4 regions of the Bradyrhizobium sp. LA6.8 genome follow, and region 2 is predicted to be linked to each of the others. Evidence: predicted binding sites of a transcription regulator. Region 2 holds the regulator's gene; each other region holds the start of a gene.
The links. Region 2 encodes PhoB, which activates phosphate uptake and scavenging genes when phosphate is short. Its sites were predicted from a motif close to TGTCATNNANCTGTCAT; they were not measured.
Positions count from the first base shown of each region.

Region 1 (5,649 bases), on a different contig from region 2:
AAACTCTCGCCATCCCTTCGCCCGCAAACTGCACGCCGGGCACTCGCCGCACCCGAAACCCCACTCATGCTGCGCGCCGCGTTCGCCGAGATAGCAGGTGTGCGAGTGCTCGCGAATGAGATCGACCAGTCCTGCGCCACCGAGGTCGTGAGCGAGCTTCCACGTCGCCGCCTTGTCGATCCACATCAGCGGCGTATGCAGCTCGAATTGCCTGGCCATGCCGAGCGAGAGCGCGGCCTGCATGGCGCGGATGGTGTCGTCGCGGCAATCGGGGTAGCCGGAATAATCGGTCTCGCACATGCCGCCGACGATGTGGGTGATGCCGCGCCGGTAGGCGAGCGCCGCGGCAAACGTCAGGAACACCAGGTTGCGGCCGGGCACGAACGTATTCGGCAGGCCGTCGGCGCCCATCGCGATGGCGACGTCGCGCGTCAGCGCCGTCTCGGACACGGCCGCCAGCGTCGGAATCGACAGCGTGTGGCTCTCGCCGAGCCTTGCGGCCCAATCGGCACGCAGCCCCTTGATGCCGTCGAACAGCCGGTCGCGGCAGGCGAGCTCGATGGCGTGGCGCTGGCCATACTCGAAACCCAGTGTCTCCACGCGTGCAAAGCGGCTCAGCGCCCAGGCGAGGCAGGTGGTGGAATCCTGACCGCCGGAAAACAGCACTAGGGCGGTTTGTGATGAAAATGCGTCACTCATGGCCCGCGCTTTAGCACTGCGGGCGCTCCTCGCCAATCTGCCGCCAATCGGTGGAAATCGACCTGTTCCGCCGCGCCGCGCTGGGAACGGCGGGCCGCTTTTGGCATAAGGCTTTGGAGCCAGGAGACTGCCCCGCAATGACCCCTTCCCGTGACATTTCCCGCCTGATCGAGATCATGGCGGCGCTGCGCACGCCGGTGACCGGCTGCCCTTGGGATCTCGAGCAGAATTTTGCGACGATCGCGCCCTACACGATCGAGGAAGCTTATGAGGTGGTCGAGGCCATCAGCCGCGGCGATCTCGATGACCTGCGCGAAGAGCTCGGCGACCTCCTGCTCCAGGTCGTGTTCCACGCCCAGATGGCATCTGAACAGAATGCCTTTGCCTTCGGCGACGTCGTGGAGGCCATCACCCGCAAGATGATCCGGCGCCATCCCCATGTCTTCGCCGACAAGGACGGCAATCTCGCCTCCTCCCACGTCAAGGAGGTCTGGGATCGCATCAAGGCCGAGGAGAAAGCCGAACGTGCGGCGCGCCGGCCGCCGGAAGAAGCGCCGACGCACAAGTCGTTACTCTCGGGCGTCAAGGCCGGCCAGCCCGCGCTGACGCGCGCGATGGAGCTCCAGCGCAAGGCCTCCACCGTCGGCTTCGACTGGAACGACCCGCGCGCGGTGCTGGCAAAAATCCGCGAAGAAGCCGACGAGATCGAGGCGGCGCTCGACCGCAACGACAGCGAGGGGCTGGCTGAAGAGACCGGCGACTTGATGTTCGCGCTGGTCAACCTCGCCCGCCATGTCGATGCCGATCCCGAAAGTGCACTCCGCGCGACCAACGCGAAATTCGAGCGGCGGTTTGCGTTCATTGAACGGGCGCTTGAGGCGCAGGGGCGGACGCTCGAGCAGGCGTCGCTGGCGGAGATGGACGCACTTTGGAACGCGGCGAAGAGTGAGGCGAAACCGGTATCGGAGCCTCGTTCGCAGGCCCGCCGCTAGCTTGTGGCCTGCTCCATCGGCGTGCCCGCAAGGATCGAAGCGGTCGCGAAGGAGATATAGGTCAGCATCTTTTCCCGAATGCAGCGAGGCGATCATGGCGGATCGCAGACAAGCCATGAAACCGTCACGACAAGCAGTCTAAAGTTGAGCAACGGAGCCCGCGCAGCCGAAATCCCACCTCAGGTGAGTGCGATGCCATTAAAGCACTATTCGGTCCTCAAGGGACGCCCGATCGCGATGCGTTTCGGCACCGGCCAGTCGCCGCACTATCAAGTCCATGTCGTGGCCGACAACGCGGATTTCCGCATCGCCGTCAATGTGCAGTCAGGCGACGGAAGCGAAGTCGCGTTCCTGGTGCGATCGCACTTTGTCCATCCGATCACTGACCATCTCGCGGCGCTGCCGGAGGGCCTGCACCCGCAGCCGCCGAAGCCTGCCAGCATCGCGCTGGACTTCATTCGCGGCAATCTGATGCAGCCCCAGGAGATGATCCCGCTGCCGCTGTCGGTGCCGGGACCGGACAATGACCTCAACGAGAAGCTCGACCAGTTCGTCCAGCGCGCGCTCTCAAACGAAAGCGCGATGATCTACGCATTCGGTGAGACATGGGGGCCGGAGACCAAAGCGGACAATTATTTCGGCTTCCGGCCGGGCCGCGGCATCCACGACATCCACATGAATCAGGGAAATCCGATCGGACGATTCTCGGGCGACAACGGGCCATGGCAAGACGGCGGGCTGGTGTTCGAATTCCCGGATCAGAAGCTATGGACGGCGGTCTTCCTCAAATTCCAGACGCAGGCCTGGCACACCGACGACAAGACCGGTGACCCCATCGATCTCGGCGCGCCGACACAGCCGCCAGATCCGACCGCTCCTCCGACCGGGCAAATGCCGGACGGACTCGTGCGCATCATCGCAGCACTCGTCAATGCCGTGAAGACGCCCGAGCGGGAAGTCGTCACGCTGCTCAATACGGCCGATCGCGACATCGATCTCACCGGCTGGATGCTGGCCGACAAGCAGAAGAACAAGATGGTCCTGTCAGGGAAGATCGCGGCCGGCGGCACGCTCGCCGTCGTCGTGCAGAAGCCGATGGAGTTGTCGAACCAGGGCGGCATCATTTCGCTGCTGGACGAGCGCGGGATCAAGATCCACGGCGTCGCCTATACCAAGGCGCAGGCGAAAAATCCGGGCCTGACCATTCCGTTCTAGAGTTACGCGTCTCAACCCGGAAACGCGGATATGGTCGATATCGCACGCGAGCCGGTCGGGCGACCGCACCCTTCGAATCACGCCACGCGCGGCACGGCGTCGAACCGGTTCACCACGATATCCCGCTTGGTCTCGTCGACCCGTACGGTCATATCGAAGCGGCCGTCGTGCAGCTCTTTGGCCAGCACCTCGGAATTCCTGTGCAGCCAGCTGATGCCGGCGCCGTCGGCGGCGTCGATGGAGAGATCGAGCGTGGTGCGCTTTGCGGCGAGACGTTCCTCGATGGCCGCAAGCAGTGCATCGATCCCCTCGCCTGACACGGCCGAGACCAGCATCGCCGGATGATCTTCCGGCCGGCGCGCGGCGATGTTCAAAAGCTCTTCGCGCTTGTCAGGCTCGTAACGGTCGATCTTGTTCCAGACCTCGATGATGCGGCCGGAATCGTCGGGGTTGATGCCGAGCTGGCGCAGCACCGCGTCGACGTCGCTCTGCTGGGCCTCTGCATCCTCGTGCGAGATGTCGCGCACATGCAGGATGACGTCGGCTTCCAGCACCTCCTCCAGCGTGGCGCGGAAGGCGGCGACGAGCTGCGTCGGCAGGTTGGAGATGAAGCCGACGGTGTCGGACAGCATCGCCTTGCCGCCATGCGGCAAAGTGAGCGCGCGCAGGGTCGGATCGAGTGTTGCGAACAGCATGTCGGCGGCCTGAACGTCGGCGCGAGTCAGGCGGTTGAACAGCGTCGACTTGCCGGCATTGGTGTAGCCGACCAGCGCGACGACGCGATATGGCACGCGCTGGCGTCCGGCGCGATGCAGCCGCCGCGTCGCCTGCACCTTCTTCAGCTCGCCCTCGAGTTTCGAGATGCGCTCCTGGATCAGGCGGCGATCGGCTTCGATCTGCGTCTCGCCGGGACCGCCCATGAAGCCGAAGCCGCCACGCTGGCGTTCCAGATGGGTCCAGGAGCGAACGAGGCGCGAGCGCTGGTAGTTGAGATGCGCAAGCTCGACTTGGAGCGAGCCTTCCTTGGTCTTGGCGCGGCGGCCGAAGATTTCCAGGATGAGCCCGGTGCGGTCGAGCACCTTGGCGTGCAATTCCTTCTCGAGATTGCGCTGCTGGATCGGTGCCAGCGCGCAATCCATCACCACGAGCTCGACATCGAGGCTCTTGGCCAGCGCGGCGATCTCCTCGACCTTGCCCTTGCCGATATAGGTCGCGGGGCGGATCTGGCTGATCGGCGCGATGATGGCGTCGGCAATGACGAGGTCGATCGCGCGCGCGAGGCCGGCGGCCTCATCGAGCCGGGCCTCCGCGTCACGCTGAACATGGCTTTCCGATTGCGTGTCGGCACCGCCCGCGCGCACACGCAAGTAGGGGCCGATGACAAGCACCCGCCCCGTCTGCTTCGCCCCTGCCGACCGCGGACGGTCGGCCTCCCCGTCGAAATTCCGGGGTTCCAATCAGATCACTCTCAAGCCGGCTGATCCTCGCCGCCTTCGAACAACTGGATCGGAGCGCCCGGCATGATGGTCGAGATCGCATGCTTGTAGACAAGCTGCGAGTGACCGTCGCGCCGAAGCAGCAAACAGAAATTGTCGAACCAGGTCACGATGCCCTGGAGCTTCACTCCGTTGACCAGAAAGATCGTCAGTGGCGTCTTGGTTTTGCGAACGTGATTGAGGAAGGTGTCCTGTAGGTTTTGTGCGCGGTCTGCCGCCATTGTTTTTTTCTCGCTTTGAGTTTCTTTTTATTGCGCCGGTTGCGGCCCTCTTTGTGACATTCGGGGCCTCTTCCGGTTGCTATTCCTCATGAGATCCCCCTCGGAGGAACAGCGGTTCGATTAGAGGACAGGACGGGTTATTAGGCAAGCCGCTTCACGCGGCAGGCCACGCCCAAATGCCCCGAAAAACTACGGAAATCGATGATTTTCCTCGCTAATCCCTGAGGTGCGGCCGCGACGTCGCGGTGTCAGCCGACACCGAGCGCCTTCAGCTTCCGGTGCAACGCCGAACGTTCCATGCCAACAAACTCAGCCGTGCGAGAAATATTTCCTGAAAAGCGGCTGATCTGTGCAATCAAATAGTCGCGCTCGAACACTTCGCGCGCTTCGCGCAGCGGCAGCCCCATGATGTGCTCGCCATTGTTGCTGGTCGGCATCGCCGGCACCATCGAGCCGACGTCCTGCGGCAGCATGTCGGCGGTGATAATCACCTCCGGTCCGCCCGCGGCCAGAATCATGACTCTCTCAACGTTGTTGCGGAGCTGGCGTACGTTGCCGGGCCACACATGCGATTGCAGCACCGCCATCGCGTCCTGCCCGATCTGCCGCTTGGGCAGGCCGCTGCCGGCCGAGATCTGCTCCATGAAATAGTCGATCAATTCCGGAATGTCCTCGCGCCGCTCCGAGAGCGCGGGCACGCGGATCGGCACCACCGAGAGCCGATGATAGAGGTCTTCGCGGAAATGACCGGCAGCGATCTCCTCTTCGAGATTTCGCGCCGTGGAGGAGATGATGCGGACGTCGACCTGCACCTTGCCGGTGCCGCCGACGCGCTGGAACGACTGCTCGACCAGCACGCGCAAAATCTTGTTCTGGGTCTCGCGCGGCATGTCCGCGATCTCGTCGATGAACAGCGTGCCGCCATGGGCTTCCTCGAGCGCACCGGGCTTGCGCGCCTGCTCGCCATTGGACTGCTCGACGCCGAACATCTCGTGCTCCATGCGCTCCGGCGTGATCGCGGCGGCG
Region 1 covers NZ_JBEPQQ010000003.1:190,866-196,514, reverse strand. Annotated here, with positions in the region: gene queC (7-cyano-7-deazaguanine synthase QueC) at 1-699, opposite strand, end outside; gene mazG (nucleoside triphosphate pyrophosphohydrolase) at 837-1,691, shown strand; gene ABIA90_RS14560 (DUF2278 family protein) at 1,884-2,906, shown strand; gene hflX (GTPase HflX) at 2,984-4,363, opposite strand; gene hfq (RNA chaperone Hfq) at 4,375-4,623, opposite strand; gene ntrX (nitrogen assimilation response regulator NtrX) at 4,872-5,649, opposite strand, start outside.
Region 1: the regulator PhoB is predicted to act here: its motif matches at 1,807-1,823, upstream of ABIA90_RS14560 (DUF2278 family protein).

Region 2 (5,649 bases):
GGTGTCATGCTGGCGCTCGGCCGCGCGCTCGGCGAGACCATGGCGGTGACCTTCATCATCGGCAACTCGTTCCGCATCTCGTCGTCGATCTTCGCCCCGGGCACCACGATCTCGGCGGCGATCGCATCGGAGTTCGCCGAGAGCGACGGCCTGCACCAGTCCGGCCTGATCCTGCTCGGCCTGCTGCTGTTCGTGCTGACATTCTTCGTGCTCGCGGCTGCACGGTTGATGCTGATGCGTCTTGAAAAGAAGGCGGGGAAGTAACATGAACCCGATCTACGCACGCCGCCGCCGCATGGACATCGTCATCCGTGTGCTCTGCCTGGCTGCCGCTGCCTTCGGCGTCACATGGCTCGCGCTGATCCTGATGACGCTGCTCTACAACGGCATTGCCGGCCTGAACCTGGAGCTCTTCGTTGCGGACACGCCGCCTCCGGGCTCGACCGAGGGCGGCCTGCGCAACGCCATCGTGGGTTCGATCATCATGACCGTGCTCGGCGTCGGCATCGGCGCGCCGCTCGGTCTGTTCGCCGGCACCTATCTCGCCGAGTACGGCCGCAACGACCGCCTGACCTCGGTGATCCGCTTCATCAACGACATCCTGCTCTCGGCGCCCTCGATCATCATCGGCCTGTTCATCTATGGTGCGGTGGTGGTTCCGATGCGCGGCTTCTCGGCGATTGCCGGCTGCCTCGCGCTTGCGGTGATCGTCATCCCGGTGGTGCTGCGCACGACCGAGGACATGCTGCTGCTGGTGCCGAACGCACTGCGTGAGGCGGCCTCGGCGCTCGGCCTGCCGCGCTCGCTGGTGATCAAGCGCATCGCCTATCGCGCGGCGCGCTCGGGCCTCATCACCGGCGTGATGCTGGCCACCGCCCGCGTCGCCGGCGAGACCGCGCCGCTGCTCTTCACCGCGCTGTCGAACCAGTTCTTCAGCCTGGGTCTGAACAAGACGATGGCGAACCTGCCGGTCACCATCAACAATTTCGTGCAGAGCCCCTACGCCTACTGGAAGCAGCTCGCCTGGAGCGGCGCGCTGCTCATCACCCTGACCGTTCTTGCCCTAAATATTGGCGCGCGCATTCTGAGCGCCGAGAGGACCGCAAAATGAGTGATCTTTCCGTATCGATGAGCGCGGCCGGTGGTTTGCCGCAGGCGCCGGTGCTGCCCGAAGCTCCGGCCAAGGTGACGGTGCGCAACCTCAATTTCTATTACGGCGAGCACCACGCGCTGAAGAACATCAATCTGGCGCTCGGCACCAACCGCGTCACGGCGTTCATCGGCCCGTCGGGCTGCGGCAAGTCGACCCTGCTGCGCATCTTCAATCGGATGTACGACCTCTATCCGGGCCAGCGCGTCACCGGTCAGCTCATGCTCGACCAGACCAACGTCCTCGACCCCAAGCTGGACCTCAATTTGCTGCGCGCTCGCGTCGGCATGGTGTTCCAGAAGCCGACGCCGTTCCCGATGACGATCTACGAGAACATCGCCTTCGGCATCCGCCTTTACGAGAAGATCTCGAAGTCCGAGATGGACGACCGCGTCGAGAAGGCGCTGCGCGGCGGCGCGCTGTGGAACGAGGTCAAGGACAAGCTCAACGCCTCCGGCCTGTCGCTCTCCGGCGGCCAGCAGCAGCGCCTCTGCATCGCCCGCACGGTCGCGGTGCGGCCCGAGGTGATCTTGTTCGACGAACCCTGCTCGGCGCTCGACCCGATCTCGACCGCCAAGGTCGAGGAGCTGATCCAGGAGCTGTCCGAGAACTACACGATCGCGATCGTCACCCACAACATGCAGCAGGCGGCGCGCGTCTCCGACAAGACCGCTTTCATGTATCTCGGCGAGCTGATCGAGTTCGACGACACCAGCAAGATCTTCACGTCGCCGACCGACCGGCGCACGCAGGATTACATCACCGGCCGGTTCGGCTGAGGAGACGGAACATGGGTTCTGAACATACCGCAAAGGCCTTCGACACCGACCTCCAGGAGCTCACGCGCCTGGTCGCCGAGATGGGCGGCATCGCCGAGCGCATGATCGTCGATTCCGTCGACGCGCTGATCCGCCGCGACGTCGCGCTCGGCCAGCGCGTCGTGACCATCGACGCCGAGCTCGACGCGCTCCAGAAGAAGATCGAGGAGCGCGCCGTTCTCACCATTGCGCGCCGCCAGCCGATGGCGGTGGATCTGCGCGAGATCGTCGGCGCCATGCGCGTCGCGACCGATCTCGAGCGGATCGGCGACCTCGCCAAGAACATGGGCAAGCGCGTCGCGGCGCTGGAGACGGATTTCCATCCGCTCAAGCTGTTCCGCGGCCTGGAGCACATGACCGACCTCGTGCAGCAGCAGGTCAAGTCGGTGCTGGACGCCTATGCCGCGCACGATCTGCCGGCGGCAATGGCGGTGTGGAAGGGCGACGAGGAAGTCGACGCCATCTGCACCTCGCTGTTCCGCGAGCTCCTCACCTACATGATGGAGGATCCGCGCAACATCTCGTTCTGCATCCATCTGATGTTCTGCGCCAAGAACATCGAGCGCATCGGTGACCACGCCACCAACATCGCCGAGACCGTGTTCTACATGATCGAGGGCCAGGCGATCACTGACAAGCGGCCGAAGGGCGACATGACGACCTTCGCCACGACGGTCCCGAACACTTAAGGAGCGACGAACACCATGGGCGCACGCATTATGGTGGTTGAGGACGAGGAAGCTCTCACCGAGCTTCTCCGCTACAACCTCGAAGGCGACGGCTATGACGTCGAGACGGTGATGCGCGGCGACGATGCCGACACCCGCCTCAAGGAGCACATCCCCGATTTGATCGTGCTCGACTGGATGCTGCCGGGCCTCTCCGGCATCGAGCTGTGCCGGCGGCTGCGCACCCGGCCCGAGACCAAGCAGCTCCCGATCATCATGCTCACCGCGCGCGGCGAGGAGAGCGAGCGGGTGCGGGGCCTTGCGACCGGCGCCGACGACTACATCGTCAAGCCGTTCTCGGTGCCGGAGCTGCTGGCACGCGTGAAGGGCCTGCTCAGGCGCGCCAGCCCGGAGCGGCTCGCCACCGTGCTCGCCTATGGCGACATCGAGCTTGACCGCGACAAGCGTCGCGTGGCGCGTTCGGGCCGGCCGATCGATCTCGGCCCGACCGAATATCGCCTGCTGGAGTTCTTCCTGGAGCATCCCGGCCGCGTGTTCTCGCGCGAGCAGCTGCTCGACAGCGTCTGGGGCCGTGACATCTACATCGACGAGCGCACCGTCGACGTCCATATCGGCCGCCTGCGCAAGCTGCTCAATCTCGGCCGCGAGCAGGACCCGATCCGCACCGTCCGCGGCGCGGGCTACGCACTGGACGATCGCTTTGCGAAGGCGGAGCAGGCGTAAGCTCGGTGAGCTGCGGCCACAGTCTCGGTGTCGTCCCGGACAAGCGTAAGCGCGGGTCCGGGACACCCACCGCGAGTGATTATTGTGCCAAAAGGTAACTCCGAGTCCCCGTAGCCACATCTTGCGGTGGTTAAGGGTCCCGGATCTGCGCGCGTTTGAGGCGCGCTTGTCCGGAACGACATCGGATTTGTTGAGCCGCCATCGTGTGACGGCTCCTTTCCGAGCTCAGAACGACCTCAGCGCGGACCCGGCTTCACCGGCGCGCGCCGGCGATCGGCCGCGGGCTGATACGCCACGCGCGAGTGCTGAGCGCAGTAGGGCAGGCCGGAGAGCGCCTTGCCGCCGCAGAAGAAGAAATCCGGGCTCGAGGGATCGCCGACCGGCCAGTGGCAGGTGGCCTCGTTCAGCTCCAGCAGCGACAGCCGCTGGCTCATCGGCACGACGTTGTCGTAGGTGACCGGTTCGGCCTCGACCTCGACTTCGAAGGCCTGCGCCAGCGCGGTGTTGCCGCGCGCGATCGGGCGTGTCACCCGCATCATGTGCTGGGCGGGGCGCGCCTTGCGCGGCCGCGGCGCTGCCGACGAAGGGCTCTTGGCGCGGCCCGACAGGCCGAGCCGGTGCACTTTGCCGATCACGGCATTGCGGGTCACATTGCCGAGTTCAGCGGCGATCTGGCTGGCCGAAAGTCCGGCCTCCCAGAGCTTTTTCAGCTGCTCGACGCGATCATCCGACCAGGTCAAAACGGTCATTGCACCCTTTCCTTCGCCGGCGCCTGCCATCCTGGCGGCCGCACGGCGAATGCCTAAGCTTCGAAAAACCCGTGCCGCCAGAATCCCTTAAGGCTCGCCGGGCGCACCAGATGCGCCCGAACGCTTACGCCGGTACATGAGGACTTAGAGGATCAGAACTGCTGCACGAGATGTCGTATCTGACAAGCCAAACGCTACAATATGGCGTGACTCACGCGCAAGAGTCCGCCGACTCGCTTCCACATGTTCCGTGGCGGAAATACGCAAAATCGCCACCGCAAGACTACGGATTCTGCGTTTCGCGAGGCTTTCCGGGCGGCATTGACACCGGTTTCACCAGGCATAAGATAGTCTCGCGTGCCGCCCTTAAAAGGCGGCACGTTTCGTTTTCCGGGCCGGTCAATGGTGCGTTGCGCAATGCACGCTCACACCGTCCGCAACATTCAAGTGATCGTCATGACTAACAGCGCAGCGCCGCATTTGCTCCCCGTTTTCGCCAGGTCCGACCTCGGTTTCGAGCGCGGCGAAGGCTGCTGGCTGATTGCGACCAATGGCGACCGCTATCTCGATTTCACCTCGGGCGTGGCGGTGAATGCGCTCGGCCATGCTCATCCTGCGTTGGTCAAGGCGTTGCAGGAGCAGGCCACCAAACTCTGGCACATGTCGAACCTGTTCCAGAGCCCGGACGGCGAGAAGCTTGCCGCGCGTCTGTGCAATGAAAGCTTCGCGGACTTCGTGTTCTTCTGCAATTCCGGCGCCGAAGCGCTGGAAGGTGTGATCAAGCTGGTCCGCCATCATCACTTCTCCAAGGGTCATCCGGAACGTTACCGCATCATCACCTTCGAAGGCGCCTTCCACGGCCGCACGCTGGCAACGCTCGCCGCGACCGGTTCGGCAAAATATCTCGAGGGGTTCGGCCCGCCGATGGACGGCTTCGACCAGGTCCCGCATGGCGATATCGAAGCCGTCAAGAAGGCGATCGGTCCGCAGACCGCCGGCATCCTGATCGAGCCGATCCAGGGCGAGGGTGGCGTGCGTTCGGCAACGCCCGCCTTCCTGAGGGCGTTGCGCCAGCTCTGCGACGAGAAGGGCCTGCTGCTCGCGTTCGACGAGGTGCAGACCGGCATGGGCCGCACCGGCGATCTGTTCGCGCATCGCCGCACCGGCGTCACGCCTGACGTGATGTCGCTGGCCAAAGCGCTCGGTGGCGGCTTCCCGATCGGCGCGGTGCTGGCGACCGCGGACGCGGCTGCCGGCATGGGGCCCGGCTCGCACGGCTCGACCTTCGGCGGCAATCCGCTCGCGATCTCGGCTGCCAACGCCGTCCTCGACGTCATGCTCAAGCCCGGCTTCTTCGATCACGTGCAGAAGATGTCGCTGCTGCTCAAGCAGAAGCTCGCCTCCGTGATCGATCGTTATCCTGACATCGTCAGCGAAGTGCGCGGCGAAGGCCTTCTGATCGGCATCAAGGCCGTGGTGCCGTCAGGCGATCTCGGCGCGGCATTGCGCAACGAAAAATT
Region 2 covers NZ_JBEPQQ010000016.1:49,553-55,201, reverse strand. Annotated here, with positions in the region: gene pstC (phosphate ABC transporter permease subunit PstC) at 1-264, shown strand, start outside; gene pstA (phosphate ABC transporter permease PstA) at 266-1,111, shown strand; gene pstB (phosphate ABC transporter ATP-binding protein PstB) at 1,108-1,929, shown strand; gene phoU (phosphate signaling complex protein PhoU) at 1,941-2,657, shown strand; gene phoB (phosphate regulon transcriptional regulator PhoB) at 2,673-3,380, shown strand; gene ABIA90_RS43585 (GcrA family cell cycle regulator) at 3,617-4,129, opposite strand; gene ABIA90_RS43580 (aspartate aminotransferase family protein) at 4,586-5,649, shown strand, end outside.

Region 3 (5,649 bases), on a different contig from region 2:
CCGGCAGCCGGTGCCGGAGTTGCCGAAATCAAGCGGCGCCCTGGGCTCGGCAAAGCCGGCGACGCCGACGCCGTTCACCTTCCAGGCGAAATCGCCGGTGCGCTCGACCCTGGCGCCCAGCGACTGCATCGATTTTGCGGTGTTGAGGACGTCCTCGCCCTCGAGCAAGCCCGAAATCCGGGTCTCGCCGACCGCGAGCGCGCCCAGGATGAGGGCGCGGTGGGAGATCGACTTGTCCCCGGGGACCCGTACTTTCCCGGTCAGGGGACCGCTTGCGCGCGACTGAAGCGGCGTCGGCTTGTCTGAATCAGTCAAGTTTGTGTCCTTGGATAGGCCCGAAACGTCCCTGCGGGGCTCGCGGGGCAGGTACCACAAGGTCTGCCCGCCGTCACGGGCATGTCTTTCTCCCGTAATGCGCTATTGACAGCGGGCCGCCAACTAGCCAAGTGAAACACCGCTTTTCAGACATTCCCAGGATTCCTGCCGTGGCCAAGTCCGAACTCGGAACCAAACGTATTTGCCCGACCACGGGCAAGAAGTTCTATGACCTCAACAAGAATCCGGTGATCTCGCCCTATACCGGCGAAGTCGTCCCGATCGCGCCTTTGGCGCCGGCCCGCGCGACTCGCGGCGCCGAACCTCGCCACACGCCGGCTGCCGACACCACGCCGGAGCCGGCAGAAGTCGAAGAGGTCTCGCTCGAGGAGGCCGACGCCGAGGAAAACACCGGCAAGGTCAAGGCCGCGGTGCCCGAATCCGAGGACGATATCGAGGTCGACGAGACCATCGAGGACGATGACGACGATGATTCGACCTTTATCGCCGACGACGAAGAGGGCGATGAGGACGTTACCGACATCATTGGTGATGTCGGGGGTGATGAAGAGACTTGAGATCAGCCCTGATCTGTGAAAAAGGGTGCACCGCGCGAGTCACCAGGCTCGCCGGACGGGAGTGATCCACCAGGATCCTCCCAACTGGAAGACTAAGGGGCCATAGCTCAGCTGGGAGAGCGCTTGCATGGCATGCAAGAGGTCGGCGGTTCGATCCCGCCTGGCTCCACCACGCTTCGCCCTCCGGGCTACGCGTGGCGCAGCCGCGCGGAGCTCGGAGGGCGAAGCGTGGTGTCCGGCGAAGCCCGTAGGGCGAAGACGGACTGATGAGACCCCCACCTAACGACTACCCCAGGCGATCTCCGTCAATGTGGTACGTCTACATCCTCCGCAGCGTCGAATTTCCCGAGGAGGAATACGTTGGGGCCACGGAGGATTTGAAGCGCCGGGTTCCGGAGCACAATGCGGGCAGATCCACCCATACCGCCAAGTTCAGACCGTGGAAGCTGATCTGGTACTGCGCGTTCCCCGACAAGTACAAAGCGCTCGAATTTGAGAAGTACCTGAAGTCCCACTCCGGCCGCGCCTTCACGAAGAAGCGGCTGTCCTAGCCTCTAGCCCCCCTACTCCCCGATCACCGCATTCAACCGATCCCGCAGCGCCACGATCTCGTCCTTCATCGCGACCAGTTCCGAGACCGAGCAGTCCGACGCCGCCAGGATCGACTGCGGCACGGCGCGCGCTTTTTCCTTCAAGGCGTGGCCCTGCGGGGTCAGCGCGATCAGCACCTGACGTTCGTCCTCGCGCGAGCGCGTGCGCTTGACGAGGTGGGCGGCCTCGAGGCGCTTGAGCAGCGGCGTCAGCGTGCCCGAATCCAGGAACAGCTTTTCGCCGATGTCCTTGACCGGCACGTCGTCGCGCTCCCACAGCACCAGCATCACCAGATATTGCGGATAGGTCAGCCCGAGCCGGTCCAGCAGCGGCTTGTAGACCCGGTTGAAGGCATGCGCGGCCGAATAGACCGCGAAGCAGATCTGATTGTCGAGGCGCTGCGGGTCCAGCGCCGATAATTTCCGGGGCATCGAGAATCTCACGCGGTTTCCTCCATTCTGGGACCGGGCGGCCGTACATTCAATTGCGAACAATTAAATGTGAGGCATGCAAATTTCAATTGCGCGCAATCTAATTGTTTGCGATGTAGGTTCCACCCCAACCCGAAGACCTGAGGAGACGAAAATGTCGGTAAACGTCCTGTACAAGACCAGCGCCAAAGCCACCGGCGGCCGCGACGGCCATGCCGCGACCCTCGACGGCGCGCTCGACGTCAAGCTCACCACGCCGAAGGAACTCGGCGGCGGCGGCGGCGCCGGCAACAATCCCGAGCAGCTGTTTGCGGCCGGCTATGCCGCCTGCTTCATCGGCGCGATGAAGTTCGTGGCCTCGCAGGGCGGCCCGAAGGTTCCGGCTGACGCCTCGGTCACCTCCACCGTTGGCATCGGCCCGCGCTCGGCCGGCGGCTTCGGTCTCGACATCGATCTCGCCGTCTCGCTGCCGGGCCTCGCCCGCGCGGAAGCCGAGGCGCTGGTCGAGAAGGCCCACCAGGTGTGCCCCTACTCCAATGCCACGCGCGGCAATGTCGACGTTCGCCTGACGGTCGTCTGATCAAACGGCGGATTGGCTGGCCCGAGATCCCCCTCGGGCCGGCCGCTTCCGCTTGATTTGCCACGTTGCGGGATGGCGCAGCGGCACCGCATACGCCCCTACGCACCAAGCCATTGCTGGCGCAAAAAAACCTCGCTAGGCCTGTGATCAATGATCGACACAGGGGAAGCGAAGGCATGACTGAAGCCGTTTTGGGCGCAATGAGCGGACTGCGCGTCATCGATCTCACGCGCGTGCTCGGCGGTCCCTACTGCACCCAGATCCTCGCCGACCACGGCGCCGACGTGATCAAGGTCGAGCCGCCGGCCGGCGACGAGGTGCGCGACTGGGGCCCTCCGTTCCACGAGGAAGACGCGGCCTATTTCATCGGCATCAACCGTAACAAGCGCTCGATCGGCCTCGACCTCGCCTCCGAGGGCGGCCGCCTCGTGCTGCTCAAGATGCTGGAGACCGCCGACGTCCTGATCGAGAATTTCAAGCCGGGCACGCTGGAGAAATGGGGCATCGGCAACGACGTGCTCAGCAAGAAATTCCCGCGCCTCGTGCATTGCCGGATCTGCGGCTTCGGCGCCGACGGACCGCGCGGCGGCAATCCCGGCTATGACGCCATCATCCAGGCGATGACCGGCATGATCGCGGCGACCGGTTCGCCCGAGAGCGGACCGATGCGGATCGGCGTGCCGCTGGTCGACATCACCACCGGCCTCTATGCGGCGATCGGCATCCTGATGGCGCTGTCGGAGCGGCAGCGCTCGGGCCAGGGCCAGTTCCTGGAGACGACGCTGTACGAAACCGGCCTTGCCATCATGCATCCGCACACCGCGAATTATTTCATGCACGGCAAGCCGCCGTCGCTCACCGGCAACGAGCATCCCAACCTCGTGCCTTACGCGATCTTCCCGACCAGGACCGACGACATCTTCATCGGCGTCGGCAATGACGGCACCTTCCGCAAGCTCGCCAAGGAAATCGGCAAGCCCGAGCTCGGCACCGATCCGCGCTTTGCCCGCAACAAGGACCGCATCGCCAATCGCGAGGCGCTGCGGGCCGAGCTCGCCGCCGTGTTCAGCCAGCACGAGGCCGAGCCGCTGTGCAATCGTCTGCTCGCCGCCGGCCTGCCCGCAGGTCCCGTGCAGAAGATCGACCAGGCCTTGACCAACCCGCACACGATCGCCCGCGGCGATGTCATCGAGAAGGACTGGTACAAGGGCGTGGCCTCGCCGATCCGGCTCGATCGCAGCAAGCCGAGCCTGCGCCGCCTGCCGCCGAAATTCAGCCAGCACTCCCAGGAGGTGCTGGGCGAGTTCGGCTACTCCAAATCGGAGATCGACGCGATGGTCGAAAAGGGCACGGTCTGCGGCCCCGAGCGCAAGCGCTAAACGCCCTCGCCGCCTCACCCGAGCAAATGCCGCACTGCGGCGCGGGCACGCATGTGCACCGCGAACGGAGGAGGCTGCGCGCTCGGCATTCGCCTATTTGACGGCTTCCCATTTGGCCGCGCTTGCTGCTTTCGTTTCTCCCGCTTACACAGTCATGTGAACGTCATATGGCGCTGCTAGCGCAAGCGCTTCTTTTTGACGGCCAAGGGAGGTTTACTTGATGGCTCTTCGACACTTTGGGGCGGCTGCCGCAGTTGCGATCACGATCGGCATGGGCGCTTCGCCGGCGTGGGCCGCGACCGAAATCCAGTGGTGGCACGCGATGACCGGCGCCAACAACGACGTCATCGTCAAGCTCGCCACCGACTTCAACGCCTCGCAGACCGACTACAAGGTGATCCCGACCTACAAGGGCAACTATCCCGATACGATGAACGCCGGCATCGCGGCGTTCCGCGCCGGCAACGCCCCGCACATCATGCAGGTGTTCGAAGTCGGCACCGCGACCATGATGGCCGCGACCGGCGCCGTAAAACCCGTCTACAAGCTGATGGCCGAGGCCGGCGAGAAGTTCGACCCCAAGATCTACCTGCCCGCCATCACCGGCTACTACTCGACCTCGAAGGGCGAGATGCTGTCGTTCCCGTTCAACTCGTCGTCGACCGTCATGTGGGTCAACCTCGACGAGCTCAAGAAGGCGAACGTCGAGATCCCCAAGACCTGGCCCGAAACGTTCGAGGCCGCCAAGAAGCTGAAGGCTGCGGGTCATGACACCTGCGGCTTCTCCGGCTCCTGGGTCACCTGGGTCAATCTCGAGCAGCTCTCCGCCTGGCACAACGTGCCGCTCGCCAGCAAGGCCAACGGCCTCGACGGCTTCGACACCGTGCTGGAGTTCAACGGCCCGCTCCAGATCAAGCATCTCGAAACCCTGGTCGAGCTGCAGAAGACCAAGACCTACGACTATGCCGGCCGCACCAACACCGGCGAAGGCCGCTTCACCTCCGGCGAATGCCCGATCTATCTGACGTCGTCGGCGTTCTTCGGCAACGTCAAGGCGCAGGCCAAGTTCAACTTCACCGCCGTGCCGATGCCATACTATCCGGACGTCAAGGGCGCGCCGCAGAACTCGATCATCGGCGGCGCTTCGCTCTGGGTCATGGGCGGCAAGTCGGCCGACGAATACAAGGGCGTGGCGAAGTTTCTGACCTTCCTCTCGGACACCGATCGCCAGGTCTACATCCACAAGGCCTCGGGCTATCTGCCGATCACCAAGGCGGCCTACGCCAAGGCGAAGGAAGAGGGCTTCTACAAGGATCAGCCCTATCTCGAGACCCCGCTGATCGAGCTGACCAACAAGGAGCCGACCGACAATTCGCGCGGTCTGCGCCTCGGCAACATGGTTCAGCTGCGTGACGTCTGGTCGGAAGAGATCGAGCAGGCGCTGGCCGGCAAGAAGACCGCCAAGCAGGCGCTGGATGCTGCCGTCGAGCGCGGCAACACGATGCTGCGCCAGTTCGAAAAGACCGCCGTCAAGTGAGGCGATGAGCGGCAGGCCGCAAGCCGGCCTGCCGCTCACCTGACATCATGCAAAAGCAAGCCATTTTCCAAGCAAAACTATTGCCCTACGCGCTGGTTGCGCCCCAGCTCGCGATCGTCTTGATTTTTTTCTACTGGCCGGCCGCGCAGGCGGTGATCCAATCCTTCCTGCTCCAGGACGCCTTCGGTCTATCGACAAGCTTCGTCTGGTTCGAGAATTATCAGGACCTGTTCAAGGA
Region 3 covers NZ_JBEPQQ010000007.1:378,892-384,540, forward strand. Annotated here, with positions in the region: gene aroA (3-phosphoshikimate 1-carboxyvinyltransferase) at 1-315, opposite strand, end outside; gene ABIA90_RS30975 (TIGR02300 family protein) at 486-893, shown strand; tRNA gene ABIA90_RS30980 (tRNA-Ala) at 990-1,065, shown strand; gene ABIA90_RS30985 (GIY-YIG nuclease family protein) at 1,202-1,444, shown strand; gene ABIA90_RS30990 (MarR family winged helix-turn-helix transcriptional regulator) at 1,457-1,915, opposite strand; gene ABIA90_RS30995 (organic hydroperoxide resistance protein) at 2,070-2,495, shown strand; gene ABIA90_RS31000 (CaiB/BaiF CoA transferase family protein) at 2,672-3,874, shown strand; gene ugpB (sn-glycerol-3-phosphate ABC transporter substrate-binding protein UgpB) at 4,095-5,411, shown strand; gene ugpA (sn-glycerol-3-phosphate ABC transporter permease UgpA) at 5,459-5,649, shown strand, end outside.
Region 3: the regulator PhoB is predicted to act here: its motif matches at 4,025-4,041, upstream of ugpB (sn-glycerol-3-phosphate ABC transporter substrate-binding protein UgpB).

Region 4 (5,649 bases), on a different contig from region 2:
TCGAGCGCGGCCTGCAGCAGCCTTTCGAAGCCGGCGCGGTCCTTGCCGAACGGCTTGCTCTCGATCACCAGCGTGTTCACGCCGCTCGCCTTGGCGCGTTCGAGCCCCAGAGCGTCGGCCTTGTTCGAGATGACGAGCGAGATTTCCGCCGGAAAATCCGGTGCAGCAGCGGCCCTGATCAGCGCGGACATGTTGGAGCCGCGGCCGGAGATCAGGATGGCGACGCGCCGCTTCATCACAGCGCCAGTCATCACGGTGCCAGGTCGAGGTGGCCGTTATAGACGACGCGGTGCTCGCCCTCGGCCGGAATCACGGTACCGAGCTGCGCCACCGTCTCACCGGCATCGCTGAAGACCTGGACGACCTGATCGACCTTGTCGGGCTCGACGATCGCGATCATGCCGATGCCGCAGTTGAAGGTGCGCAGCATTTCGAGCTCGGCGATACCGGCTTGGGCGGCCAGCCATTTGAACACCGGCAGCACCGGCAGGCGCGCCAGATCGATGCCGACGCCAAGATGGCTCGGCAGCACGCGCGGAATGTTGTCGGTGAAACCGCCGCCGGTGATGTGGGCAAGCCCCTTCACCGCGCCGGTCTCGCGGATCGCGCGCAGGCAGGATTTGACGTAGAGCCGCGTCGGCGTCAGCAGCGCGCCGCCGAGCGTCATGACCGGCGCGAACGGGGCCGGCGCCTCGAAGCTGAGGCCGGACTGCTCGACGATCTTGCGCACCAGCGAGAAGCCGTTGGAGTGCACGCCGGACGAGGCAAGGCCAATCACGGCATCCCCCGCGGCGATGTCCTTGCGCGGCAACAAGGTACCGCGCTCGGCGGCGCCGACGGCAAAGCCGCCGAGGTCGTAGTCGCCGTCCTTGTAGAGGCCGGGCATCTCGGCGGTCTCGCCCCCGATCAGGGCGCAGCCGGATTCGCGGCAGCCTTCGGCAACACCGGCAACGATCGAGGCGGTCGCCTCCGGGTCGAGCTTGCCGCAGGCGAAATAGTCGAGGAAGAACAACGGCTCGGCGCCCTGTACCACGAGGTCGTTGACGCTCATGGCGACGAGGTCGATGCCGATCCCGCCATGCAGGCCGGTCTCGATCGCGATCTTGACCTTGGTGCCGACCCCGTCGGTGGCGGCAACCAGGACGGGGTCCTTGAAACCGGCCGCCTTGAGGTCGAACAGGCCGCCGAATCCGCCGATCTCGGCGTCGGCGCCGGGCCGCGCGGTGGCGCGCACCATCGGCTTGATCAGATCGACCAGGCGGTTGCCCGCGTCGATATCGACGCCTGAATCGGCGTAAGTGAGGCCGTTTTTGCGGTCGGTCATGCCCGATTTCCAGTGGGTTTGCGGCTGGTTACGTCGAATTCCGGGGACGCGCAATGGCAAGCGTGGCGCCCCGCCCTATACTATGTAGATATCAACCGGTTCAGCCTTCAAACGGGCCGGATTCGAGATCAGGCCGGGTGCCAGGAAGCGCCGCGTGAGTATTCCGAATATCATTACCCTGGGCCGCATCATGCTGGTCCCAATCATCGTCTGGGCCATCGTGTCGAGCCAAATGGAGGTTGCGTTCGCCGTCTTCCTCATTGCCGGCGTGAGCGACGCGGTCGACGGCTTCCTCGCCAAGCGCTTCAACATGACGAGCGAGCTCGGCGCCCTGCTCGATCCGCTCGCGGACAAGGCGCTGCTGGTCTCGATCTATCTGGCACTGGGGATCTGGGGCGACATCCCGCGCTGGATCGTGATCCTGGTGGTGTCGCGCGACATCATGATCGTCGCCGCCGTGATCGTGTCCTGGCTGTTCGACAAGCCGGTCGAGATGAAGCCGTCGAAGGTGTCGAAGCTCAACACCGCCGCCCAGGTGGCCTACGCGGCGCTGGTGCTGGCCTCCCTCGCCTTCGGCTTCAAACCGGCGCCCTATGATATGATCCTGATGGGCCTCGTCACGGTCTTCACGCTCTCTTCCGTGTCGCTCTATCTCGTCGAGTGGCTGCGGCACATGAGCACGATCGAGGCCAAATGAGCCGGGATGCGGCCCCGCAAAAGGCCAACTCCCGCTCGATGACGTCGAATCTCTTCAAACGAAGCCGGCGCGCCGGCACGGAGCATAGCAAGCGTGGCAGGCCGCGTTCATCCCCGACAATTGGCATTCTCGCTTCCGCACGCGGAAAGCCTCAGCCGGGACAATTTTCTCGAAGGCCCCGCCAACGAAGCCGGTCTTGCCCTCATCGATACCTGGCCGGAATGGCCGAACCGGATCATGTGGCTGGCCGGCCCGGAAGGAAGCGGCAAGAGCCATCTCGCGGCGATCTGGGCCGAGGCTTCCGGCGCCCGCTCGACCACAGCCAATGGGCTGACCGCCGAAAACGTCCCGGGCGCGCTCGCCACCGGCGCGCTGGTGGTCGAGGATCTCAAGGCAAAACAGTTCGACGAGCGGGCCCTGTTTCATCTGGTGAACCTCGCCCGCGAGGATGGGGCCTACCTGCTCTTCACCGGCCGCGAGGTACCGGCGTCGATCGAGATCGAGCTGCGCGACCTGCGCTCGCGGCTGCGCGCGGTGCCTGTCATCTCGCTGCTGCCGCCCGACGACCAGCTTTTCCGCGGCCTGATCGTCAAGTTCTGCGCCGACCGCCAGCTCACCGTGGATGAGAGCGTGGTCAGCTACCTCGCCACCCGCCTGGAGCGGTCCTCGGCGGCCGCACGGGAGGCCGTTGAGCTGCTCGACAGCGAGGCCCTGCGCCTCGGTCGCCCCGTCACGCGGGCCCTGGCGGCCGAGCTGCTTCGGGACGCCTGACCCCTCCACCCTGGCTCCAAGGCCGCTTGACGCGGCGCAGCGGCGGAACATCAATGTCATCGAAACGTCATCGGACTAACACATGCTCCCGCCGGTTTTGCGCATAAGTCGCAAATTGAGGCGAACTGGATGGATCGACTTCTGATGGACTCTGCGCAAGCTGTTGAAATTAAAGAAAAAGCCCCGGAGACCGAGGGCCTGCCGGCGATTGCCTCAAGTCCCGAGCGCTTCATCAATCGCGAGCTCTCCTGGCTGCATTTCAACCGCCGCGTCCTCGAGGAAGCGGTCAATCCCAGCCACCCCATGCTGGAGCGGGTGCGATTCCTGTCGATTTCAGCGAATAACCTCGACGAATTCTTCATGGTCCGCGTCGCCGGCATCAAGGCCCAGATCCGCGAGGGCATCGCCGAGCGCAGCCCCGACGGCCTGACGCCGTCCGAGCAGCTCGCGCTGATCAACCGCACCGTCTCGCAGCTTGCCTCTGACCAGCAGGCGATCTGGCGCGACCTGCGCGGCACGCTGGCCGACGTCGGCATCGTGCTGGTCGACGGCAAGGACGTCACCAAGGCGGAACGGACCTGGATCGAGGACTACTTCCTCAACAACGTGTTTCCGCTGTTGACCCCGCTCGCGATCGACCCGGCTCACCCCTTCCCGTTCATTCCGAGCCTCGGCTTCACCATCGCGCTCCAGCTGACGCGCGCCGCCGACGGCAAGCAGATGAACGCGCTGATTCGTATGCCCGGCAAGATCGACCGCTTCATCCGGTTGCCGGCCGAGGGCAAGGTCGTGCGGCTGATCTCGCTCGAGCAGGCGACCGGGCTGTTCATCAACCGCCTGTTCCCCGGCTACAATCTCCACGGCCAGGGCGCCTTCCGCATCATCCGCGACTCCGAGCTCGAAATCGAGGAAGAGGCCGAAGACCTCGTCCGCCTGTTCGAGACCGCTCTGAAGCGCCGCCGCCGCGGGTCGGTGATCCGGCTCGAGATCGACGGCAAGATGCCGGAGGAGCTGCGCAGCTTCGTGCAGCATGCGCTGTCGGCCGCCGACGACGAGGTGTTCCTGGTCGACGGTGTGCTCGCCATGAACGAGCTCTCGCAGCTCACCCGCCTCGACCGGCCCGATCTCGAATTCACCCCTTACGTGCCGCGCCATCCCGAGCGCGTGCGCGAGCATGGCGGCGACATCTTTGCCGCGATCCGGCAGAAGGACCTCGTCGTCCATCATCCCTACGAATCCTTCGACGTGGTCGTGCAGTTCCTGCAGCAGGCCGCCCGCGATCCCGATGTCGTCGCGATCAAGCAGACGCTCTACCGCACCTCCAACAACTCGCCGATCGTGCGCACGCTGGCGGAAGCCGCCGAAGCCGGCAAGTCCGTCACCGCGCTGATCGAATTAAAGGCGCGCTTCGACGAGGAAGCCAACATCCGCTGGGCGCGCGACCTAGAACGTGCCGGCGTGCAGGTCGTCTACGGCTTCCTCGAACTGAAGACGCACGCGAAGCTCTCGATGGTGGTGCGCCGCGAGGGCGGCGGCCTCACCACTTACGTCCACACCGGCACCGGCAATTATCACCCCGTCACCGCACGTATCTACACCGACCTCTCCTACTTCACCTCCGATCCGACCATCGGCCGCGACGCGGCGCGCGTGTTCAACTTCATCACCGGTTATGCCGCGCCGAGCGATCTGGAAAAGATGGCGGTGTCGCCGCTGACGTTGCGCAAGCGCATCATCGAGCACATCCAGGGCGAGACCGCGCATGCGCGGCATGGCCGCCCCGGCGCGGTCTGGATGAAGATGAATGCGCTGGTCGACCCCGACATCATCGACGCGCTCTACGAGGCCTCGCAAGCCGGCGTCCAGGTCGAGCTCGTCGTGCGCGGAATCTGCTGCCTCAGGCCCGGCATTCCAGGCCTGTCGGAGAACATCCGCGTCAAGTCGATCATCGGGCGCTTCCTGGAACACGGACGAATCTACTGCTTCGGCATGGGCCAGGGCCTGCCGAGCGCGAAAGCGGCTGTGTATATCTCCTCGGCCGACATGATGCCACGCAACCTCGACCGCCGCGTCGAGGTGCTGTGTCCGCTGCAAAATCCCACGGTTCATCAGCAGGTTCTCGAACAGATCATGGTCGCGAATCTGAAGGACAATGAGCAGAGCTGGCAATTGTTGCCGGACGGGTCCTCGACGCGTATGAAGACCGCGAAGGGCGAGGAGCCTTTCAACGTCCACAACTACTTCATGACAAATCCGAGTCTATCTGGCCGTGGAAAGTCGCTCAAGGAATCCTCGCCGCGCCGTCTCACGCGCCGTAATGAACGTCATCAATCTTGATCCGGGATCGAGGACGTGAAGCGGCCGCGTAAGCGCGGCTCGAGCGTCGCGGTCATCGATATCGGGTCCAACTCGGTCCGTCTCGTCGTCTACGAGGGACTGACGCGGAGCCTCATTCCGATCTTCAACGAGAAGACGCTGTGCGGCCTCGGGCGCGAGGTGCAGAGCACGGGCCTGCTTGCTCCCGATGCCGTCGACAAGGCGCTGACCTCGCTGAAGCGGTTCCGGGCCCTGTGCCGCGTCATGCAGGTCGGTCGCGTGTTTGCGATTGCGACTGCAGCCTGCCGCGATGCCTCCAACGGCCCCGACTTCATCGCGAAAGCCGAGCGCATCTGCGCCGTAAAGATCGAGATTCTGTCGGGCCCGCGCGAGGCACGGTTGTCGGCGCTCGGCGTGATCTCCGGCATCCATCATCCCGACGGCATCGTCGGCGATCTCGGCGGCGGCTCGCTCGAGCTGATCGATGTGCGCAAGAACAGCGTGCGCAGCGGCGTGACGCTGCCGCTCGGCGGCCTCGCGC
Region 4 covers NZ_JBEPQQ010000001.1:1,429,321-1,434,969, reverse strand. Annotated here, with positions in the region: gene purN (phosphoribosylglycinamide formyltransferase) at 1-236, opposite strand, end outside; gene purM (phosphoribosylformylglycinamidine cyclo-ligase) at 251-1,324, opposite strand; gene ABIA90_RS06550 (CDP-alcohol phosphatidyltransferase family protein) at 1,479-2,021, shown strand; gene ABIA90_RS06545 (P-loop NTPase family protein) at 2,115-2,792, shown strand; gene ABIA90_RS06540 (RNA degradosome polyphosphate kinase) at 2,937-5,129, shown strand; gene ppx (exopolyphosphatase) at 5,145-5,649, shown strand, end outside.
Region 4: the regulator PhoB is predicted to act here: its motif matches at 2,847-2,863, upstream of ABIA90_RS06540 (RNA degradosome polyphosphate kinase).